DNA from 4 places in the Pseudomonas sp. NPDC086581 genome. Region 4 is predicted to be linked to each of the others. Evidence: riboswitches for the same ligand, from Rfam matches in the RefSeq annotation. Region 4 holds a riboswitch; each other region holds the start of a gene.
What was found. A riboswitch is a leader RNA that binds a small molecule or an ion and turns the genes downstream of it on or off. The one in region 4 is predicted to bind cobalamin.
Positions count from the first base shown of each region.

Region 1 (5,124 bases), on a different contig from region 4:
AGCAGGTTTCGCAGCAGCGTCTGCAGGGTCAGGCCGATGAATCCGAGCAGGCCGACCAGGTGTTCGCGGAAGGTCAGGGTGGCGATGCCGATGCGCTCGAGCACGTCGACCAGCGCGTTGCCCGGCTCCGGCGCCTTTTCGTCCAGGCGGCACTGGGTGATGGCGCTGCCGACGGCGCGCAGCAAGGCTTGGCGTTCGGCGGGGAGGTTGCGGGCGATCTGTTCCAGCTGACTCATGCGTGCGCCGCCGATGATCTCGGCGAGCAGCGCGGCGCCGGCGGTATCCAGCGCGCCGAGGCCGGCAAAATCCAGCTCGGCGGGGGACTCGGCATGGCGCTGGGCGGCTACCTGGGCTTCCAGCACGGAGAAATGCGCGAGCGTCCAGTCGCCGCTGACGTGCATCAGCGGTGGGCTGGCGGAGGTGTCGAGCTGAAGCTGGCCGGGCTGGGCAGTCATCGTCATGGTTCGCATTCTAGCGGAGTTACACAGTGCCATGATTGGACAGGTGTGTCGCATTGTAGAGCGCTTGCCTGATGCTGGGACAAGCCCGGCGACATCCTGTTCAATTGACGCCCCAGGCCGCCAGCCACTAAGCTGCGCGCCTGCTTCAGGTGCTCTCGGCGCAAGCCGCGAGTGAAACAGGGAAGCCGGTGAAATCGATGCGCAATCGACCATTCCGGCGCTGCCCCCGCAACGGTAAGCGAGCTTCGAACCGCAATCCGCCACTGTGCCATCGGCATGGGAAGGCGCGGTTCATCGACAGCCTCACGGCGTCACTCGCAAGCCCGGAGACCGGCCTGCTGCATCGCATGGCATCGCGGGAGGCGCTGCCGACGTCGGCGCTGCGCGCCGCGCGTTGCCGTCCTCCGCCTGCCCCGACTGGTCAGTGCCGCGCGGGTGAGAGCGGCGGAGAATCCTTCAGGTGCAATCCCTATTCCCCAGGTCGACAGCCTTTGCGCTGGGCGGCCTCTGCCGCATGGCGCTTGTGCGTCGCCGCGGTTCGTCCCTGCCCATTCCATTCCTCGTGCGCTGCCACCCGGGCGGCAGCCTGACGCCTGCGCATTCGCTTTCAGGAGCAACTTCCCATGACTGAATCCCCGGAAAAGGACGAGCGCCATCGCTCGCGCATGCAGCGCAAGAAGGCAGTGATCGACGAGAAGATCGCCCAGGCCCAGGGGGAGCGCGGCGTGTTCCTGGTCAACAGCGGCAACGGCAAGGGCAAGAGCAGCTCGGCTTTCGGCATGGTCGCCCGCGCGCTTGGCCATGGCATGAAGGTAGGCGTAGTGCAGTTCATCAAGGGCGCCGCGACCACGGGTGAAGAGGCGTTCTTCCGCCGCTTCCCCGAGGAGGTCAGCTTTCACGTGATGGGCGAGGGCTTCACCTGGGAAACCCAGGATCGCCAGCGTGACATCGCCAAGGCTCAGTCCGCCTGGGACGTGGCGCGCCAGCTGCTGGCCGACCCCGAAGTCGGCCTGGTGGTACTGGACGAGGTGAACATCGCCCTCAAACACGGCTACCTGGAACTGGACACCGTGCTGTCCGATATCGCCGCGCGTCCGTCGATGCAGCATGTGGTCGCCACTGGCCGTGGCGCGCAGCCGGCGATGCTCGAGGCCGCCGACACCGTGACCGAGATGGGCCTGGTGAAACACGCCTTCAAGGCCGGCATCAAGGCGCAGAAAGGGGTGGAGTTCTGATGCATCCCGTTGTGGCGGAGCGCGTCTTATGACCTCGCGCCAATGCCCCGCATTGCTGATCGCCGCCCCCGCTTCCGGGCAGGGCAAGACCACCGTGACCGCCGCCCTGGCACGCCTGCACACACGCCTCGGGCGCAAGGTGCGGGTGTTCAAGTGCGGCCCGGACTTCCTCGACCCGATGATCCTCGCCCGCGCCAGTGACGCGCCGGTCTACCAACTGGACTTGTGGATGGTCGGCGAGGAAGAGAGCCGTCGGCTGCTATGGGAAGCGGCCGGCGAGGCCGACCTGATCCTCATCGAAGGCGTGATGGGCCTGTTCGACGGCTCGCCGTCTGCGGCCGACCTGGCGCGGCGCTTCAATGTGCCGGTGATGGCGGTGATCAACGGCCAGTCCATGGCGCAGACCTTCGGCGCCATGGCCGTTGGCATGGCGACCTACCAGAGCGACCTGCCGTTCTCCGGCGTGCTCGCCAACCGTATCGGCAGCCAGCGTCACCGCGACCTGGTGCGCGACAGCCTGCCGGAGTGGATTCGCTGGTATGGCGCGCTGCCGCGCGATACCGAAGTGGAGCTGCCCAGCCGACACCTCGGCCTGGTGCAGGCCGATGAGCTGGCCGATCTCGACGCCCGCCTGGACGCCGCCGCCGATGCCCTGGCGGCCAGCGCCAGTACCGAGCTGCCGCTGCCGGTGAGCTTCGCCGCGTCTGAGTTGCGCCGTGAGTCTTCCCGCCTCGATGGCGTGCGGATCGGCGTGGCACGGGACAACGCCTTTGCCTTCCTCTACCAGGCCAACCTCGACCTGCTGCGTGAACTGGGCGCCGAACTGGTGTTCTTCTCGCCGCTGCGTGATGACGCATTGCCGGACGTGGACAGCCTCTATCTGCCCGGTGGCTACCCCGAACTGCACCTGCAGGCGCTGGCTGGCAACCGCGCCATGGCCCAGGCCATCCACGCGCACCACGAAATGGGCAAGCCGATCCTCGCCGAGTGCGGCGGCATGCTCTATCTGCTCGATGCGCTGACCGACGTGGCCGGCGAGCGCGCCGAATTACTCGGCCTATTGCCGGGCAAGGCGCGCATGCAGAAGCGCCTCGCCGCGCTGGCGTTGCAGGCGGTGACGTTGCCCGAAGGCACTCTGCGCGGGCACACCTTCCACCACTCGCTGCTGGACAGCAGCGAGGAGCCGCTGGCCCGAGGCGTCTGCCCCAACGACAAGCCGGTGGCCGAAGCGGTGTTTCGCCGCGGCCGGCTCACCGCCTCCTACATCCACTTCTACCTGCCGTCCGACCCGGACGCTGCAGCAGCCCTGCTGAGACCATGACCGAGCACGCCTACAGCCTTGAGGAGCGCGCCGCGCTCTATCGCGCCATTGCCGAGCGTCGCGACATGCGTCATTTCAGCGGCGGTGAGGTGGCGCCGGAACTGCTCGCGCGCCTGCTCGAAGCGGCGCACCAGGCGCCCAGCGTCGGGCTGATGCAGCCTTGGCGATTCATCCGCGTCACCTCGCGGGAGCTGCGCCGGTCGATCCACGGGCTGGTGGAGGCGGAGCGCGTGCGCACCGCCGAGGCACTGGGCGAGCGTTCCGACGAGTTCATGCGGCTGAAGGTCGAGGGCGTGCTCGACTGCGCCGAAGTACTGGTGGCCGCGCTGATGGAGGGCCGCGAGGCACATGTATTCGGTCGTCGCACGTTGCCGCACATGGACCTGGCCTCGCTGTCCTGCGCCATCCAGAACCTCTGGCTGGCGTCGCGCGCCGAAGGCCTGGGCATGGGCTGGGTATCGCTGTTCGACCCCGCCGCGCTGGGCGAACTGCTCGGCCTGCCGGCGGGAGCCGAGGCCGTGGCGGTGATCTGCCTCGGCCCGGTCAGCGAGTTCTACCCGGCGCCGATGCTGGCCCTGGAAGGCTGGCGCCAACCGCGCGCGCTCAGCGAGCTGCTGTTCGAGAATCGCTGGGGAGAACAGCCATGAGCCTGGCTCTGCTGAGCGTCCTCGGCGTGGTGCTGGATGCCCTGTTCGGCGAACCGAAACGCTGGCACCCGCTGGTGGCCTTCGGGCGTCTGGCGGATCGGCTGGAGCGGCGTTTCAATCGCTCCCGCGCCGACGCTGGCAAGGACACCCCCGGCCTCGGCTGGCGCAGCCACGGCGTCACTGCCTGGATCATCGCTGTCATCCCGCTGACCCTGATCGCGCTGCTGCTCAGCCTGCTGCCCTATGTCGGCTGGGTCGTGCAGGCGCTCGCTTTGTACGCCGCGCTGGGCCTGCGCAGCCTGGGTGAGCATGCCGAGCCGGTGGCACTGGCCCTGCGCGCCGGTGACCTGAACGAAGCGCGCCTGCGCGTGGGCTACATGGTCAGCCGCGAAACCGCCCAGCTGGACGATACCGCCGTGGCCCGCGCCGCCACCGAGTCGGTACTGGAGAACGGCAGCGATGCGGTCTACGCAGCGCTCTTCTGGTTTGCCGTGGCCGGTGCGCCGGGCGTGATGCTCTATCGCCTGAGCAACACCCTCGACGCCATGTGGGGCTACCGCAACGCGCGCTTCGAACGCTTCGGCTGGGCCGCGGCGAAAATCGACGATGTGCTCAACTACATCCCGGCACGCCTGGTGGCCTTCACCTACGCGCTGCTTGGCCACACCCGGCTCGCCCTGCGCTGCTGGCGTACACAGGCGCCGCAGTGGGACAGCCCCAACGCCGGCCCGGTGATGGCGGCCGGGGCGGGGGCGTTGGGCGTGTCGCTCGGCGGCTGCGCCCGCTACCACGGCGAACTTCACGAACGCCCGCAGCTGGGCGAAGGCCCGGCGCCGACCGCCACGGACATCTGGCGCGCGCTGACCCTGGTGCGCCAGGGTGTGCTGCTGTGGCTGGTGGTCATTTTCATTCTGGGAGTGCTCTGATGCTCGAACACGGCGGCCGTTTGCGCAAAGCGGCGCAGCAGTACGGAATTCCGCTCTCCGAGTGGCTCGACCTGTCCACTGGCATCTCGCCCTGGCCATGGGCCGTGCCCAGCGTGCCGGCGGCATCATGGATGCGCCTGCCCGAGGACGGCGACGGCCTGGAAGCCGCCGCGCGCCGCTACTACGGCGCCGAAAAGCTGCTGCCGCTGCCCGGCAGCCAGGCGGCGATCCAGTTGCTGCCGCGACTGCGTCGTCCCGGCAAGGTCGGTGTGATCTCGCCCTGTTATGCCGAGCATGCCGAGTCCTGGCGCGCCGCCGGACACATCCTGCGCGAGGTCAGCGACCAGGAAGTCCCTCATCACCTGGAGCGCTTCGACGTGCTGGTGGTGGTCAACCCGAACAACCCCACCGGCCGGCGCATCGAGGCCGGCGTGCTGCTGGAATGGCATGCGCGCCTGCAGGAACGCGGCGGCTGGCTGGTAGTGGACGAAGCCTTCATGGACTGCACGCCCGAGCACAGCCTGGCGCCCAGCT
Region 1 covers NZ_JBIVBR010000001.1:424,676-429,799, reverse strand. Annotated here, with positions in the region: gene ACIPK7_RS02070 (ABC transporter permease) at 1-461, opposite strand, end outside; cobalamin riboswitch at 592-815, shown strand; gene cobO (cob(I)yrinic acid a,c-diamide adenosyltransferase) at 1,085-1,696, shown strand; gene ACIPK7_RS02060 (cobyrinate a,c-diamide synthase) at 1,725-3,017, shown strand; gene bluB (5,6-dimethylbenzimidazole synthase) at 3,014-3,664, shown strand; gene cbiB (adenosylcobinamide-phosphate synthase CbiB) at 3,661-4,590, shown strand; gene cobD (threonine-phosphate decarboxylase CobD) at 4,590-5,124, shown strand, end outside.
Region 1: another riboswitch for cobalamin. It lies ahead of cobO (cob(I)yrinic acid a,c-diamide adenosyltransferase); the one in region 4 lies ahead of cobG (precorrin-3B synthase).

Region 2 (5,124 bases), on a different contig from region 4:
TCGGCGGCGGCCAGTTGCGCCATGCGGCCGGCGTCGCCGGGTTGCTCGGAAGCGGCCTTCAAACCTGCCACCGCAGCGTTGCGCGCGGCGATCACCGCTTCCAGCGTCTCGCGCTCGTGCTTGAGGTAGGCCTTGGCGGTTTCCACCAGGTTGGGGATCAGGTCATAGCGGCGCTTGAGTTGCACCTCGATCTGCGCGAAGGCGTTCTGGTAGCGGTTGCGCAGCGCCACCAGGCGGTTGAACACGCTGATCAGCAGGAAGATGACGCCAGCGATGATGGCGAGGGTGATGATCGAAGAAACGCTCATGGGATGTCCTTATCGGCAGGCGAATGTGGCCCGATGATAGCGGAAAGCCGGCGGAGTGTTTCGCAGCTTCTCACGTCCTGCTGCACCGGTTCGTCGGCAGTGTTACGGAGCGCTTCTGAACGAAAAGCGGCCTTCGGGGAGGCCGCTTTTGCCGAACGGGTTGATTAGCGATTCAGGTATTCGGCGGTGGAGACCACTTCGGCGTAGGCAAATGCCAGGGAGGCCATATACGCCGCATGTACCTGGGCTGCCGGAACCTTCACGCCATTGAACTCCAGGTCCAGGGTGGCGCAGGCGTCGTGCAGCACGGTCACCGGGTAGCCGAAGTCGGCGGCGGCGCGCACTGCGCCATCCACGCACATGTGGCTCATGTGGCCGACCACCACCAGCGATTCCACGCCGTGCTGGTCGAGGATGGCCTTCAGGTCGGTGTCGCGGAACGAGTTGACGAAGTGCTTGAGCACCACCGGCTCGCCGGGCAGATTGGCGACCTTGCCGTGGATCTTCGCGCCGTCGCTGCCGGGAGCGAAGAACGGGGCGTCGGCGCTTTCGAATTCGTGGCGCACGTGGACCACCAGGTCACCGCGCTCGCGGAAGGCGGCCAGTACCTTGGCTGCATGGTCGGCGGCGGCTTCGATGCCGACCAGCGGCCACTTGCCGGAAGGGAAGTAGTCGTTCTGGATATCCACTAGGATGAGCGCTTGCTTGGCCATTTCCGAATTCCTTATTGAGTGGTGAGGAAGTGCGACCAGTATGGTTCGCCGCGCGCCGCGCGGTGATCAGCCGGAACGACAATAACCGGGGGAAAACTGACAATGGCTGTGGAACGGAGCGTCGTCGAGATCGGGTTGCTGCTCTATCCCGGTGTACAGACGGCGGCGCTGCATGGGCTGACCGACCTGTTCGCGGTGGCCGAGCGCATCGCCGGCGAAGAAGCCGCGCAGCAGCTGCCGGCACTGCGCGTCAGCCATTGGTCCGGTGAGGACGGCGGTGAGCCGCGGCGTGTGTTCGACACGCATCCAGGCGCCGACAGTCGCTTGGTCGCCGTGCTGGTGCCGCCCTCGTTGTTCGGGCTGCCCGACGCCGCGCCGCTGCGCAATCTCACCGACTGGCTCGCCGCGCGCCACGGCGAGGGCGCCATCGTAGGCTCGGTGTGCATCGGCGGCCTGCTGGTGGCGGAGGCGGGGCTGCTTGACGGCCGCAGCGCCACAGCCCACTGGAGTGGTGCCGAGGCCTTCGCCGAACGCTTCCCGCGCGTGCGCCTGGAAGCGCACAAGCCGATGGTGGACGACGGCGACCTGATCACCTCCGCGGGGCTGATGGCCTGGTCCGAGCTGGGCCTGCGCATCGTCGACCGCCTGCTCGGCCCGAGCATCGCCAACCGCACCGCACGTTTCCTGGTGGTCGAACACAGCGACAGCGCCCAGCAATGCGGCAGCAATTTCGCCCCGCTGCTGGGGCATGGCGACGCCGCCATCCTCAAGGTGCAGCATTGGCTGCAGGGCAACGGCGCGGTGGACGTCAGCCTCGCTGCCATGGCCGCCCAGGCTGGACTGGAAGAGCGCACCTTCCTGCGCCGCTTCCGCGCCGCCACCGGGCTCAAGCCCACCGAGTACTGCCAGCACCTGCGGGTAGGCAAGGCGCGCGAGCTGCTGGAATTCACCAACGGCACGGTGGACCACATCGCCTATACGGTCGGCTACCTCGATCCGGGCTCGTTCCGCAGCACCTTCCGCAAGATCACCGGGATGGCGCCGAGCGATTATCGCAAGCGCTTCGGGGCGAAGGTTGGCGCGAGCGCACTCAGCGATTGAGCGCAGCCTGTTTCTGCTGCATCAGCTCCATCATCAGCGGTGCCAGATCCTGGTCGGTGAGGGCAGGATGAACCTGCATGTCCAGCAGATCGTTCCACTGCATCATCCAGCGTTGTATTTCGATAGGGCTCTCGGCTTCGGCCAACCCGAAGCCGAGCATGTGCCCGACGGCATGCCAGCGGCCTAGCAGCTTTACCGCAGCATGCGGCAGTGCGCCGTTCTTGAGGAAGCGCTCGATGGCGGCATCACGGTTTTCCATGGGAATGGTCCAACTCACCAGATAGAGCATGTCGCACCTCTGGCCCGGGTCCGGGCAGTCAAGTGTCGCGGACCCGAATCGGTACCGCCGCCAGAGTCACGCCTGTTGTTTCCCAGGCGTTACAGCCGCCGGCTGGGAGCGGTTTCCTCCCGTCAGGCATAGCAGCCGTCGCCCGAAGGCGAGATGCCGCTGATCGGCGGCGCACGATGCCGTCGATCGACGGTCACACCCAGCGATCATTCTCCGCCGTGCGTTCGCCGCCCTGGTCGCCGGTGTTCAGCACCCCGCGCGGTTCGATCAGCATCACCTGCACCTCGTGCTCGGCGTAGGGCTTGTGCTCCACGCCGCGGGGCACCACGTACAGTTCGCCGGCGCGCAGGGTCAGCGGGCCGTCGCGGAAGTCGATGCGCAGCTCGCCATCCAGCACGATGAAGGTCTCGTCGGTGTCGGCGTGGCTGTGCCAGACGAAGTCGCCCTGCAGCTTCACCACCTTGAACTGGTAGTCGTTCATCTCGGCGATCACCCGTGGTTGCCAGGTTTCACTGATGCGGTCGAGCTTGGCCTGCAGGTTGATCGGTTGGCGTTGGGTCACGGTGGTGTTCTCCTTGGGATCGTTGCGTCGACACTACGACCGACCCGTCGAGCGGTCTTGCAGGAAATTGCGCTTCGATGCGGCTTACCGATTTGCTGCTGGTCGCCGCATGGCGCTGAGGGGCGAAAACGGGTGACTATGCTCAGATCATCGCGCCCGTTCTTGCTGGAGACCGCCATGTCCACGCCCGCTCCCATTGCCCGCCCCAGCGTCATCCCTTGCCTGCGCTACCGCGATGCGCCCCAGGCCATCGACTGGCTGTGCGCCACCTTCGGCTTCCAGCGGCAACTGGTGGTCGCCGATGATCATGGCGGCATCGCCCACGCGCAGCTGGCGCTGGCCGACGGCAGCGGGCTGGTGATGCTCGGGTCATTGCACGACAACGAATACGGCCGGCTGATGCGCCAGCCCGACGAGATGGGCGGCTGCACGCAGAGCATCTACGTGGTGGTGAAGGATGCCGAGGTGCTGTATCGCGCGGCAGTGGACGGCGGCGCGCAGATCGTCATCGACATCAAGGACGAGGACTACGGCGGCCAGGGTTTCACCTGCCGTGATCCGGAAGGGCACATCTGGAGTTTCGGCACCTACGATCCCTGGCACTGATCCCGCGCTTTCGCGCCAAGCCCGCAACATCCTGCCCAACCCCTGCGCTTGACGCTTTCGTCCGCCAAGTGTTCAGATTCGCCCCGTTTCAGGTGCCCCCCGCCGCCGTGCGTGGGGTGAAACGGGAAGCCGGTGCGTCGCCCTCGTGCGACCAGTCCGGCGCTGCCCCCGCAACGGTAAGCGAGCGAAGCATCCACTAGGCCACTGTGCTCAGGCATGGGAAGGCGGACGTTTCATGACCCTCGCAAGCCCGGAGACCGGCCTGGAACCTGTTTGGCAAACCCGCGGTGGGCGGGCGTGAGCCGGTTCCCGGGGCGCGCTCGTTCCGGGTGTCGCTGCGCCGCCTGCGAAATCCCGATTTCGAGGCGATCACCTTGCAACATTCTTCGTTCCTGAACCGGCGTGTCCTGCGCTGGAGTTCTGTCCTTCCTCTCTGTGTCCTTGGCTCGCAGCTCGCTGCGGCGCCGCTCGACCTGGCCGATGAAATCGTCAGCGGCCCTTCCGTGGAATCCACCACCGTGGCCGACATGGCCCGCTACGGCAGCAAGCTGGAGGTCATCGACCGCCAGCAGATCGAACGCGCCGGCCCCAGCGCCGACATCACCCGCGTGCTGCAGATGGTCGTGCCCGGCCTGTTCGTTGCGCCGAAGAACGGACCGTTCGACTACGGCACCTACTCACTGCTCGGCGGGCGTAATGACGACACGCTGATCCTGCTGGACGGCGTGCGGCTGAACAACCGCCTCTACGGCGGCATCTACATCGACACCCTGCCGACCACCGCGGTGGAGCGCATCGAAGTGCTCAAGGGCGGCCAGGGCCTGCTGTTCGGCACCCAGGCGGTGTCCGGGGTGATCAACATCGTCACCCGCAGCGCGCGGAGCCGCGAGGCGGCCGGCGAAGTGAATCTCGGCCTGGACACCTTCAAGGGCCGCAGTGGTGATGCCCGCGCCGAGAAGATCGCGCAGAACGGCCTGGGCGACCTCGGCCTGATGGCCTACGTCAGCCACAACCGCTCCGACGGCTACCAGCCCTACCGCGACCGCGACATGACCGACACGGTGAGCGACAAGCGTCGCTCCTACGACGTCAACGTATTCGGCGCCAAGGCCATCCAGGCCATCGGCGATGCCTCGCGGCTGGAGCTGTTCTACCAGTACGCCGACGCCGAGCTGGACTTCGCCCGGCCAACTTCCAACCACCACACCAGCAACAACCGCGTGCAGCAGATTGCCACGGCGACTTTCCAGCAGAGCGTCAGCGAGGACTTCAGCTGGTTCGCCAAGACCCACATCAATGACTGGGATACCCGCTACGACCGCGTCTACAACCTGCAGGGCGGCGGCACCCAGGTGCTCAATCACAACGACTACTGGGGCTTCACCGACTGGGGCGCGCAGCTCGAAGGCAAGGCGAAGCTGGCGGGCGGTCACGAGCTGGTCCTGGGCAACGACAACCAGTGGTACAAGGGCCAGGACGATGTGCTGATCATCGACAACGACAAGGCCGAGTCCCACGCGCTCTACGCCCAGCTGCGGCCGAACA
Region 2 covers NZ_JBIVBR010000001.1:557,406-562,529, reverse strand. Annotated here, with positions in the region: gene ACIPK7_RS02765 (LemA family protein) at 1-308, opposite strand, end outside; gene ACIPK7_RS02760 (cysteine hydrolase family protein) at 473-1,021, opposite strand; gene ACIPK7_RS02755 (GlxA family transcriptional regulator) at 1,124-2,122, shown strand; gene ACIPK7_RS02750 (DUF3303 domain-containing protein) at 2,112-2,411, opposite strand; gene ACIPK7_RS02745 (cupin domain-containing protein) at 2,605-2,973, opposite strand; gene ACIPK7_RS02740 (VOC family protein) at 3,151-3,579, shown strand; cobalamin riboswitch at 3,653-3,860, shown strand; gene ACIPK7_RS02735 (TonB-dependent receptor plug domain-containing protein) at 4,053-5,124, shown strand, end outside.
Region 2: another riboswitch for cobalamin. It lies ahead of ACIPK7_RS02735 (TonB-dependent receptor plug domain-containing protein); the one in region 4 lies ahead of cobG (precorrin-3B synthase).

Region 3 (5,124 bases), 140 kb from region 4:
GCCAGAAAACCCCTGGCCCGAACTGACCGATTGGCATGCGCGCGATTGCGCGGAGCTGGGGCGGATGGCGGGGGTTCTGGTCTAAGCCCGTGGTTGTGCGGGTTCGCGAGCAAGCTCGCTCCTACGAAGAGCAGCCCGGCAAACTCCGAAGCTTCGGCGTAAACAGGACCTGCAGGAGCGAGCTTCCTCGCGAACCCATTTCCACACCGGTGTTCTGTCTGGGCGGTAGGGCGGATAACGCGCCAGCGTTATCCGCCGGAGGAGTGTGCGGCGGATAACCTGTTCCAGGTTATGCGCCCTACGAAACTGTAGTTTCGCCCTGCGCCGAACGGCCCCCTCTCCCTCCGGGAGAGAGTTAGGGTGAGGGGGCGTCAGGCCGCTTCGCTTACAGCTCCGGCGTCCAGGTCACCGCCAGCAGGGCGGTACGGCCTGGTTCGCGATACGGGCGGGCTTCGCCCATGTAGTCCGTCGGGCTGGTCGGGCGCAGGTAGTCGCCCAGGGTGTAGTCGCGGTCCAGGGCGTTATCCAGCTTCAGGTCGAAGCGAATCTCGTCGCTGGCCAGCCAGCTGGTGCGCAGGTCGAGCACGCCGTAGCCGGACAGCTCGCGGGTGTTGGCCGCGTCGTCGTAGCGCTGGCTGACTGCGCGCCAGGTGCCGCCGACGCCGAAGGCGCCGAACTGGCGATCCAGATCCAGGCTCAGGGTGCGGCGCGCGCGGTACGGCAGGGTATGGCCAGTGTCGCGGTCGCGCGGGTCGATCAGGCTCAGGCCGAGGGCGGCCTGCCAGCCGAGCACGTCGCGGGCGACGCTGGCCTCGAAGCCATTGATGCGTGCCTTGTTGATGTTCTCCGGCTGGTTGCTGGTACTGTCCCAGGCGATCAGGTCGTCGATCTCGGTGCGGTACAGCGAGGCTTCCAGGTGCGTGCCGGAGAAGTCCCCGCGCCATTGCAGCTCGTAGGTCTTCGAGGTCTCGGCCTTCAGGTCCGGGTTGCTGGCGCCGGGGTAGTAGAGGTCGCTGAAGGTCGGCGCGCGGAAGCCTTCGCCGTAGCTGGCGATCCAGGTCTGGCTGTCGCCTACCGGCAGGCTGAGGGCGGCGTTCCAGCTGTTCTGGCTGCCGTAGGCCTGGTTGTTGTCGTGGCGGATGCCCAGCTCGGTGCCGAAGTTGTCGCTCTTGAAGCTGTGCTGGGCGAAGAAGGCGCGGTTGCTGCGCTGGTCGTCGGCGAAGGCGGTGCTGCCGTCGACCTTGTCTTCGTACCAGTCGGCGCCCAGCGCCAGCTGGTTGGCGTCGTCGAGTTGCAGGCGGTTGATCCAGCTCGCCGAGTGGCGGGTGGTTTCCAGCGTGCCGTTGTTCCAGCTGTCGGCGGCGCCTACGGCCTTGTTGCGGTCGAAGCTGCGGCCCAGTTCCAGGCGGCTGTTCCACATCTTCGTAATCTGGCCGTCGAGGTAGGTGCTGTAGCTGCTGACGCGGAATTCGTCGCGGGGTGAGCCCGGCTCGAAGTTGTAGGCGTCGTCGTATTCGTTCTTGCCGCGCTGGTCGTTGAGGTTCAGGCCGGCCTTCCAGTCCTCGCTGAAACGGTGGTCCAGGTTCAGGTGCACGGCCTTGTTGCGCTGGGCGTCGTCGTCGCTGTCGGCGCCGATGTTGTCGCTGGTGCGGTCCCAGCCCTGGCTCTCGTCGAGGCTGCCACCGAGGTTGTAGCGGGTTTGCTCGTCGCCGCCGGACAGGCTCAGGCTGCGTTCGAAGGTGCCGTGGCTACCGGCAGCCAGGCGTACTTCGGGGTGCAGGCCGGCGTCACCGCGGCGGGTGAATATCTGGATGACGCCGCCGATGGCGTCGGCGCCGTACAGTGCGGAACGCGGGCCGCGGGTCACTTCGACGCGCTCGATGCTGTCGATGCTCAGGTAATCCAGGCGGGCGATGCCGCTGCTGGCCGAGGCGATACGCTGGCCGTCCACCAGCACCAGGGTCTGCGCGGTGCTGGTGCCGCGCACGGAGTACGAGACCACGCCGCCGGAGCTGCCCATCTGCACGCCGGGCACGCGGGCGAGCAGGGCGGGAACGCTGCGCACTTGCAGGCGCTCGATGTCGGCACGGGTGAATACGCTGTTGGCCGAAGTGGCTTCGGCACGTGGCTGGGCCTGGCGTGCGGAGGTGATCACCTGGTCGGAGAGCCGGTAGATGTCGTCGGCGGCTAAGGCCAGGCCGGGCAGCAGGCTGGTGGCCAGGGCGAGTCGGGTCAGTTTCATGGAACGTCCTCAAAAGCGGTCGGATGACTTTCGAGGAGGGCGTGGCAAGGGCGGCAGGCCGCACTTGACGGTGCGGCCCTCCGCAACACCTGTCGGGGCGTGTCGAGGGCGGTCTCCGGGCTGCCGACGTCACATCGCCGCCTTCCCGCGTAAGCAGTGGCGGATGGCGATGCTGCGCTCCCGCAGGGAGCGCGTCGGTTACCGTTGCGGGGGCAGCGCAGGTCTTTCACCTGCTTCCCGTTACCTCGAACGAAAACGGGCGCACCTTAGTCGGTGCGCCCGTCACTGGCAATACTCCGGGGGAGGGATGCGCCGATCGGTCTCAGCGTTGGCCGAGGGCCTCCAGGCGCGCCGTCACCGATGTTTCGATGCCGGCGGCGTCTAGCCCGCACTCCGCGAGCATCTGCGCGGGCTTGGCGTGCTCGACGTAGTAGTCCGGCAGGCCCAGGTGCAGGATCGGCTGCTGGATATTCTCGCGGGCGAGGAATTCGCTGACGGCGGCGCCGGCGCCACCCATCACCGAGTTCTCCTCGACGGTCACCAGCAGCTCGTGGCTGGCGGCCAGCTGGCGCACCAGCTCTTCGTCCAGCGGCTTGACGAAGCGCATGTCGGCGACGGTGGCATCGAACTGCTCGGCGACTTTCAGCGCTTCGGCCAGTTGCACGCCGAACACCAGGAAGGCGACCTTGCCGGCCTTGCCTTCGCGGCGCAGCACGCCCTTGCCGATCTCGACCGCTTCCAGCGCCGCCTCGATGGGTGCGTTGGGGCCGGTGCCGCGCGGGTAGCGTACCGCCGCCGGGCCTTCGAAATGATGGCCGGTGGTGAGCAGCTTGCGCAGTTCGTTCTCGTCGCTGGGAGTCATCACCAGCATGCCGGGGATGCAGCGCAGGTAGGAGAGGTCGAAGCTGCCGGCGTGGGTCGGGCCGTCTTCGCCCACCAGACCGGCGCGGTCGATGGCGAACAAGACGTCGAGGTTCTGCACCGCGACGTCATGGATCAGCTGGTCGTAGCCGCGCTGCAGGAAGGTGGAGTAGATCGCCACCACCGGCTTGGCGCCGTCGCAGGCCATGCCGGCCGCCAGGGTCACGGCGTGCTGCTCGGCGATGGCGACGTCGAAGTAGCGGTCCGGGAACTTGTCGGCGAAGGCCACCAGGTCGGAGCCTTCCTTCATGGCCGGGGTGATGCCGACCAGGCGTGGGTCTTGCGCAGCCATGTCGCACAGCCACTGGCCGAACACGCTGGAGTATTTCGGCCCGCCGGCCTTCTTCGGCACGGCGTGGGCGGGGGCGCCCTCGGGCTCCAGCTTGGTGATGGCGTGATAGCCGATCGGGTCGATCTCGGCCGGGCCGAAGCCCTTGCCCTTCTTGGTCACCACATGGAGGAACTGCGGGCCCTTGAGGTCACGCATGTTGCGCAGGGTGGCGATCAGGGTCGGCAGGTCGTGGCCGTCGATGGGGCCGATGTAGTTCCAGCCCAGCTCCTCGAAGAGCGTGCCGGGGACCAGCATGCCCTTGGCGTATTCCTCGGTGCGGCGGGCGATCTCCCAGGCACCGGGCAGGCGCGAGAGCACCTTCTTGCTGCCTTCGCGCATGCTGCTGTAGGTGCGGCTGGAGAGGATCTTGGCCAGGTAGTTGGACAGGCCGCCAACGTTGTTGGAGATCGACATGTCGTTGTCGTTGAGGATCACCAGCATGTCGGCCTTCACTTCCGACGCGTGGTTGAGCGCTTCGAAGGCCATGCCGGCGGTCAGTGCGCCGTCGCCGATCACCGCCACCGACTTGCGCCCCGAACCCTGCATGCGAGCGGCGATGGCCATGCCGAGGGCGGCGCTGATGGAGGTGCTGGAGTGGCCGACGCCGAAGGTGTCGTACTCGCTCTCCGAGCGGCGCGGGAAGGCGGCCAGGCCGTCCTTCTGGCGCAGGCTGCCCATGCGCTCGCGGCGCCCGGTGAGGATCTTGTGCGGGTAGGCCTGGTGGCCGACGTCCCATACCAGACGGTCATCCGGGGTGTCGAAGACGTAGTGCAGGGCAATCGTCAGTTCGATGACGCCCAGGCCCGCGCCGAAGTGGCCGCCGGTCTGGCCGACGCTGTACAGCAGGTACTGGCGCAGTTCGTCAGCGAGGGGCAGCAGCTCCGCTTCGCCCAGGCGACGCAGCTCGACCGGCGTGCTGGCGCGGTCGAGCAGGGGCGTGGCAGGGCGCGCGCGGGGAATCTCGTGGAACGTCGTGGGCATCAGGCTGATCGTTATGAGAAGGCAAAGATGTGGAAGTTTACCCGAAGCTCTGGATTGGCCCAAGCAACGTGGGGCCAATCCTTCGGACGACCGGATGGTCGGGATGCGGTCGTCAGGCTGTGCCGAAATCGTCGTCGCTGCCGGCGATTGCGCGCAAGCGGGGCCGGGCGCGAGACTCCATGGTAGACCGATCACCGACCGGCGGCGGTTTGCCGCAGGCTTTTGTTGCAATCTGAGGAGAATGGCGTGGCCCGACTGACCCTGGATGAACTGCGCGAACTGTCGGTGGCGATCCTGCGCCACAACGGCTTCAGCGAACCCCACGTGCAGGCGGTGACCGACACCGTGCTGGCCGGCGAACGCGATGGCTGCACATCCCACGGCGTCTGGCGGTTGCTGGGCTGCATCCATACCGTGCGTGCCGGCAAGGTGGTGGCCGATGCCGTGCCGGAACTTTTCGACCCTGCGCCGGCGATTGTGCGGGTGGACGCCAAGGGGGGCTTCTCGCAATGCGCCTTCGACCTGGGCCTGCCGAAACTGGTGGAGAAGGCGCGCAGCCAGGGCTTGGCGGCGCTGGCGATCAATCATTGTGTGCACTTTTCGGCGCTGTGGGTGGAGATCGAGCGGATAACCGCCCAGGACCTGGTCG
Region 3 covers NZ_JBIVBR010000009.1:192,376-197,499, forward strand. Annotated here, with positions in the region: gene ACIPK7_RS19280 (HAD family hydrolase) at 1-85, shown strand, start outside; gene ACIPK7_RS19285 (TonB-dependent receptor domain-containing protein) at 386-2,242, opposite strand; cobalamin riboswitch at 2,331-2,527, opposite strand; gene dxs (1-deoxy-D-xylulose-5-phosphate synthase) at 2,565-4,475, opposite strand; gene ACIPK7_RS19295 (Ldh family oxidoreductase) at 4,722-5,124, shown strand, end outside.
Region 3: another riboswitch for cobalamin. It lies ahead of ACIPK7_RS19285 (TonB-dependent receptor domain-containing protein); the one in region 4 lies ahead of cobG (precorrin-3B synthase).

Region 4 (5,124 bases):
TCAGCGGTGGCTCCAGCTTCTCGGTAGTCACCGGGTAGACCAGCGGCAGGCGTTGCTGCTCATCGAGCAGGTGCTGCTCGATGATGGCGAAGGCGTTTCCGCCCTGGCCGGCGTGGTGCTTGGCCTTGGCCACGAAATAGCCGATCACCGGGGAGGCGCGCAGCAGGCGCAGGGCCTTGAGGGTCAGCAATTCCGGGTCGCCCGGGCCGACGCCCAGGCCGATGAGGCGGCCGGTCATCACTCCACCTCCGTGGCCAGGGCGTTCACTGCGGCGGCGGCCATCGCGCTGCCGCCACGGCGACCGCGGACGATCACGTAGGGCACGCCACGGCTGTCGGCGGCGAGGGCGTCCTTGGACTCCATGGCGCCGACGAAGCCCACCGGGAAACCGAGGATCAGCGCCGGTTTCGGCGCGCCGGCATCGAGCATTTCCAGCAGGTAGAAGAGCGCGGTCGGCGCGTTGCCGATCACCACCACGCTGCCTTCCAGGTGCTCGCGCCAGTGCTCCAGCGCCACCGCCGAGCGGGTGTTGCCCAGTTCGCGGGCGAGGTCGGGTACGTCTGCATTGTTGAGGGTGCAGATCACCTCGTTGTGGGCCGGCAGGCGCGCGCGGGTGATGCCCTCGGCGACCATCCGCGCATCGCAGAGGATCGGTGCGCCAGCGGCCAGCGCCGCACGGCCGATGGCCCCGGCGCCGGCGGAGAAGTGCAGGTCCTGCACGACGTCGACCATGCCGCAGGCGTGGATCACCCGCACGGCGAGTTTCTCGAGGTCGGCGGGAATGCCGGACAGGTCGGCTTCGGCGCGAATAGTGGCGAAGGACTGGCGGTAGATCGCCTGGCCGTCGCGAATGTAATCAAGCATCGGTGAGGGCTCCGGGTGCGGCCAGCAGGTCGCCGGCGGCATCGAGGGAAAGGTTGCGCGCCACTGGCTGGCCGAAGCCGGCCACGCCATCGGCGCGACGGAACAGGTCATAGCGGCCGTCGGCGACGGCCAGCAGGGTGTAAGGGGCGACGTGGGCGGCGGCGCAGGAGCGCGGGCAGCCGCACAGGTGTACACCGGCCGGCGGTGCGTGGCGCAGGCGCTCGGCCAGGCGCAGCGCATCGGCCTTAGTGTCGGCCAGCCCACGGGCGCAACCGCTGGAACCGCTGCATGCGACGAGGCGCGACAGCGGCTGCGCGGCGTCGATCACCAGGCCGAGGTTGGCCAGCGCGCCGAGCACGACGGCGGCATCGGTTTGTGCCACGCCAGGGAGGATCAGACTTTGCCAGGGCGTCAGACGCAGCTGTCCGACGCTGAAGCGCTCGGCAAGATCCGCGAGGCCGAACAGGGTGGTGCTGTCGAGGCGTCCGAGGACGAATCCCGCGCCGACCATGACCCGTTCCGGCTGACGCTGGGGCTGAATTCCGAGATGGCCGAAAGCCTGCGGCGCAGGACGTCGCCAGTTATCCACAGCCGCTCCGAGTTGCAGCGGGAAGGGCAGGCGTTGCTGCAGGCGCTCCAGCAGCACTTCATCGCGAAGCATCTCGCGCAGGTGGCGCATGCGCGTCTGGCCGTCGCCGGCAAGATCGAGGAACAGGTGCAGCAGAGTTTCCACCAGCAGCGGTACCTGTTCGGCGCTGACGGCGGCGAGAGCAGGGCGATCGGTCTCGCGCTGCGGTGGGCAGCCGGCCAGGCCGAAGGCGAACAGCGGCGCGGCACCGTCGGACATGGCCGAAAGCCAGAGATCGTTGGGGTGTTCCAGCATCGCCAGCGTTTCGCCGGCGTCCAGCTGGATGCCGAACTTGGGCGACAGGCCGTGGAAGCGCGGGGTGTGCTCCAGCAGGTCGAGCAGCTGGCGGGCCAGCGGGCTCGCGTCGAACGCGCTGCCAGTGTCCAGGCCGAGCGCCGGGCTGACCAGCAGGTTGCGCACGTCGTCCGAAGCCAGCTCACGCGGGCCGAGGCCGGCGGCCAGCAGTTCACGGCTCAGCGCATTTTCGGCGCCGGCATGTACGCCGCGAATTTGCAGGTTGGCGCGGTTGGTCGCTTCGAGCACGCCGTCTGCATGCCGTTCGGCCGCCAGGGCGATGGCGCGCGCGGCGTTGGCGTCGAGTTGCCCGCAAGGCAGCTTGAGGCGGCAGATGCCCCCATCGCGGGAGGCCACGATGCGCAGCAGGCCGGGGCAGGCATGCGGACGGACGGGCAGGGCTGAAGGGTCTTGCACGGTGGTCACCAGGGCTGGATCGCGGTGACCTGCGAATCCCCCAAAGGGGACTTCACGACACCGATACACCCCGCTCGATGTCTGCACGCGCGACTGGTTTCGTCGGCAGGTCTCCTGGCTGGCAGGTCCTCATCCAGCGCGGCCTTCCCGGTTGCCCAGTGGCCTGGCCGGCGGCACGGAACGTCGTTCTCGTGTCGCCGCATTGCGCGGACTCGCTGCTTACAGTTGCGGGGGCAGCCACGGCTTAACCGTGTTCCCTCTTCGGCTCTGAGAAACTTCACCGCAAAAGGCGAAGCGTCCTACGAGCACCGACGAAGCGGGTATTATGCCTGCTTTGTTCGGAGGCAGGAAAAGCCTGCCCGTCGGATCGATCGTCGCACCCCTGAGGACATTTCATGACGCCCTGGCTGACCATTGTCGGCATCGGCGAGGACGGCTATGCCGGCCTCGGCAAGGCCGCGCGCCGCGCCCTGCTCGCCGCCAGCGAAGTGATTGGCGCGCCACGCCAGCTGGAGTTACTGCCGCATTGCCTGGGCGCCCGTCGCCAGGCCTGGCCGAGCCCGTTCAGCCTGGAGCCGGTCTTGCGTCGACGCGGTGAGCCGACCTGCGTGCTGGCCAGCGGCGACCCGATGCTGTTCGGCGTCGGCGCAAGCCTTGCCCGTCAGATTCCGTCCGAGGAAATGCTCGTACTTTCCGCGCCGTCTTCCGCTTCGCTCGCTGCCGCGCGGATGGGCTGGGCGTTGCAGGACTGCACGCTGCTGTCGCTGGTGGCGCGCCCATTGGCGGCACTCAATGCGCAGATCCACGACGGCGCGAAGCTGCTGATCCTCAGCAACGATGGCAGCAGCCCGGCGGCCATCGCTGCGCTGCTGCGCGAACGGGGTTTCGGCGCGAGTCGCCTCAGCGTGCTGGAGCACCTGGGCGGCGAGGTGGAGCGACGCATCGACGGACTCGCCAGCGACTGGTCGCCGAGCGAGACCGCCGCGCTGAATCTCGTTGCGGTGCAATGCGTGGCGGGTGCTGACGCTGTTCGCCTGCCGCTGACCACCGGCCTGCCGGACGAGGTCTACCGCCATGACGGCCAACTGACCAAGCGCGATGTTCGCGCCGTAACCCTGGCGCGGCTGGCGCCGAAGCCCGGTGAGCTGCTGTGGGATGTCGGCGCCGGTTGCGGTTCCATCGGCATCGAATGGATGCGCGCACATCCGAGCTGCCGCACGCTGGCCATCGAAGCCAACGACGGGCGCCAGGAGCACATTCGCTTCAACCGTGACGCCCTTGGCGTGCCGGCGCTGCAACTGGTCTGCGGTGCCGCGCCGGAAGCCTTGCAGGGTCTGGAGCGCCCCGATGCGATCTTCATCGGCGGCGGTGTGACCCTGCCTGGTGTGTTCGAGCAATGCTGGGAGCAACTCAAGCCCGGCGGCCGGCTGGTCGCCAACGCGGTCACCCTGCAGAGCGAATCCATGCTGCTCAGCTGGCGCGCCCGCATCGGCGGCGAACTGACCCGCCTGTCGGTGTCCCAGGCCCAGCCGCTGGGCGGCTTCGATACCTGGCGCGCGGCGTTGCCGATCACCCTGCTGGAAGTGCGCAAGCCCCTGGCCGATTGACGATGCGCGAAGAGACTCCGGAAGAACCCCGCCCGCTGCGCAGCGGTTACACCACCGGCAGCTGCGCCACCGCCACCAGCCTGGCCGCCGCGCGTCTGCTGCTCACCGGTGAAACGCTGGACGCTGCGCAGATCGTCCTGCCCAAGGAGCGCAGTGCGACCTTGCGCCTGGAGTTCTGCCGGCTCACCGCCGAGGGTGCCGAAGCCGGCACGCTGAAGGATGCCGGCGACGACCCGGACGTGACCCACGGTGCGCTGGTCTTCGCCCGCGTCGCCCTGAGCGCTGAACCCGGTGTGCGCTTCCACGCGGGAGAGGGCGTTGGCATCGTCACCAAACCGGGGCTGGTGCTGGCGGTGGGCGAGCCGGCGATCAACCCGGTGCCGCGGCAGATGATGCAGGGCAACCTCGCTGCACTGGCGGCCGGGTGCGGCTACGCCGGCGGCTTTGAGGTCACGATCCACGTCGAGGGGGGCGCCGAGCTGGCGCTCAAGACCATGAACCCGCGCCTGGGCATCCTCGGCGGCCTGTCGATCCTCGGCACCACCGGCATTGTCCGACCGTTCTCCTGTTCGGCCTACATCGCATCGATCCAGCAGGGCATCGACGTCGCCCGCGCCAACGGCTTCCGTCATCTCGCCGCCTGCACCGGCAACGCCAGCGAGGACGCCATGCGCCGTCGCTACGGCTTCGACGACACCGCGCTGATCGAGATGGGCGACTTCGCCGGCGCGGCGCTCAAGCACCTGCGCAAGGTGCCAGTGGAGCGTTTCAGCATCTGCGGCGGCTTCGGCAAGATCAGCAAGCTGGCCGCCGGCCATATGGACCTGCACAGCCGCCACTCCAGCATCGACCTGCCGCAGCTGGCGGAGTGGGCGGCCGAAATTGGCGCGTCGGAGGAGCTGCAACAGCGCATGCGCGAAGCCAACACCAGCCAGCAAGCGCTGGCATTGTGTCGCGCCGAAGGCGTTGCCCTCGGTGATGCCGTCTGCGCCCGCGCGCTGACCTTTGCCCGGCGCATCGTACCCGCTGAAGTGACGCTGGAAGTCTTCGCCATCGACCGCCAGGGCAATCTGGTGGGCGAAGCGCTGGAGGTGCGATGAAACGGGTGCTCCTGCTGGGCGGCATCGGCGAGGCGCTGACCATTGCGCGTCGACTCGGGCCGCCACACCTGTACAGCCTGGCCGGTCTGGGCAAGGTGCCGGACGACCTCGCCTGCGAGGTGCGCGTCGGTGGATACGGCGGCGCCGAAGGCCTTGCGGACTACATCCGCGACCGCGGTTTCGACCTGCTGCTCGATGCCACCCATCCCTATGC
Region 4 covers NZ_JBIVBR010000009.1:50,407-55,530, forward strand. Annotated here, with positions in the region: gene ACIPK7_RS18575 (precorrin-2 C(20)-methyltransferase) at 1-238, opposite strand, end outside; gene ACIPK7_RS18580 (precorrin-8X methylmutase) at 238-864, opposite strand; gene cobG (precorrin-3B synthase) at 857-2,212, opposite strand; cobalamin riboswitch at 2,290-2,531, opposite strand; gene cbiE (precorrin-6y C5,15-methyltransferase (decarboxylating) subunit CbiE) at 2,599-3,810, shown strand; gene ACIPK7_RS18595 (cobalt-precorrin-5B (C(1))-methyltransferase) at 3,813-4,910, shown strand; gene ACIPK7_RS18600 (cobalt-precorrin-6A reductase) at 4,907-5,124, shown strand, end outside.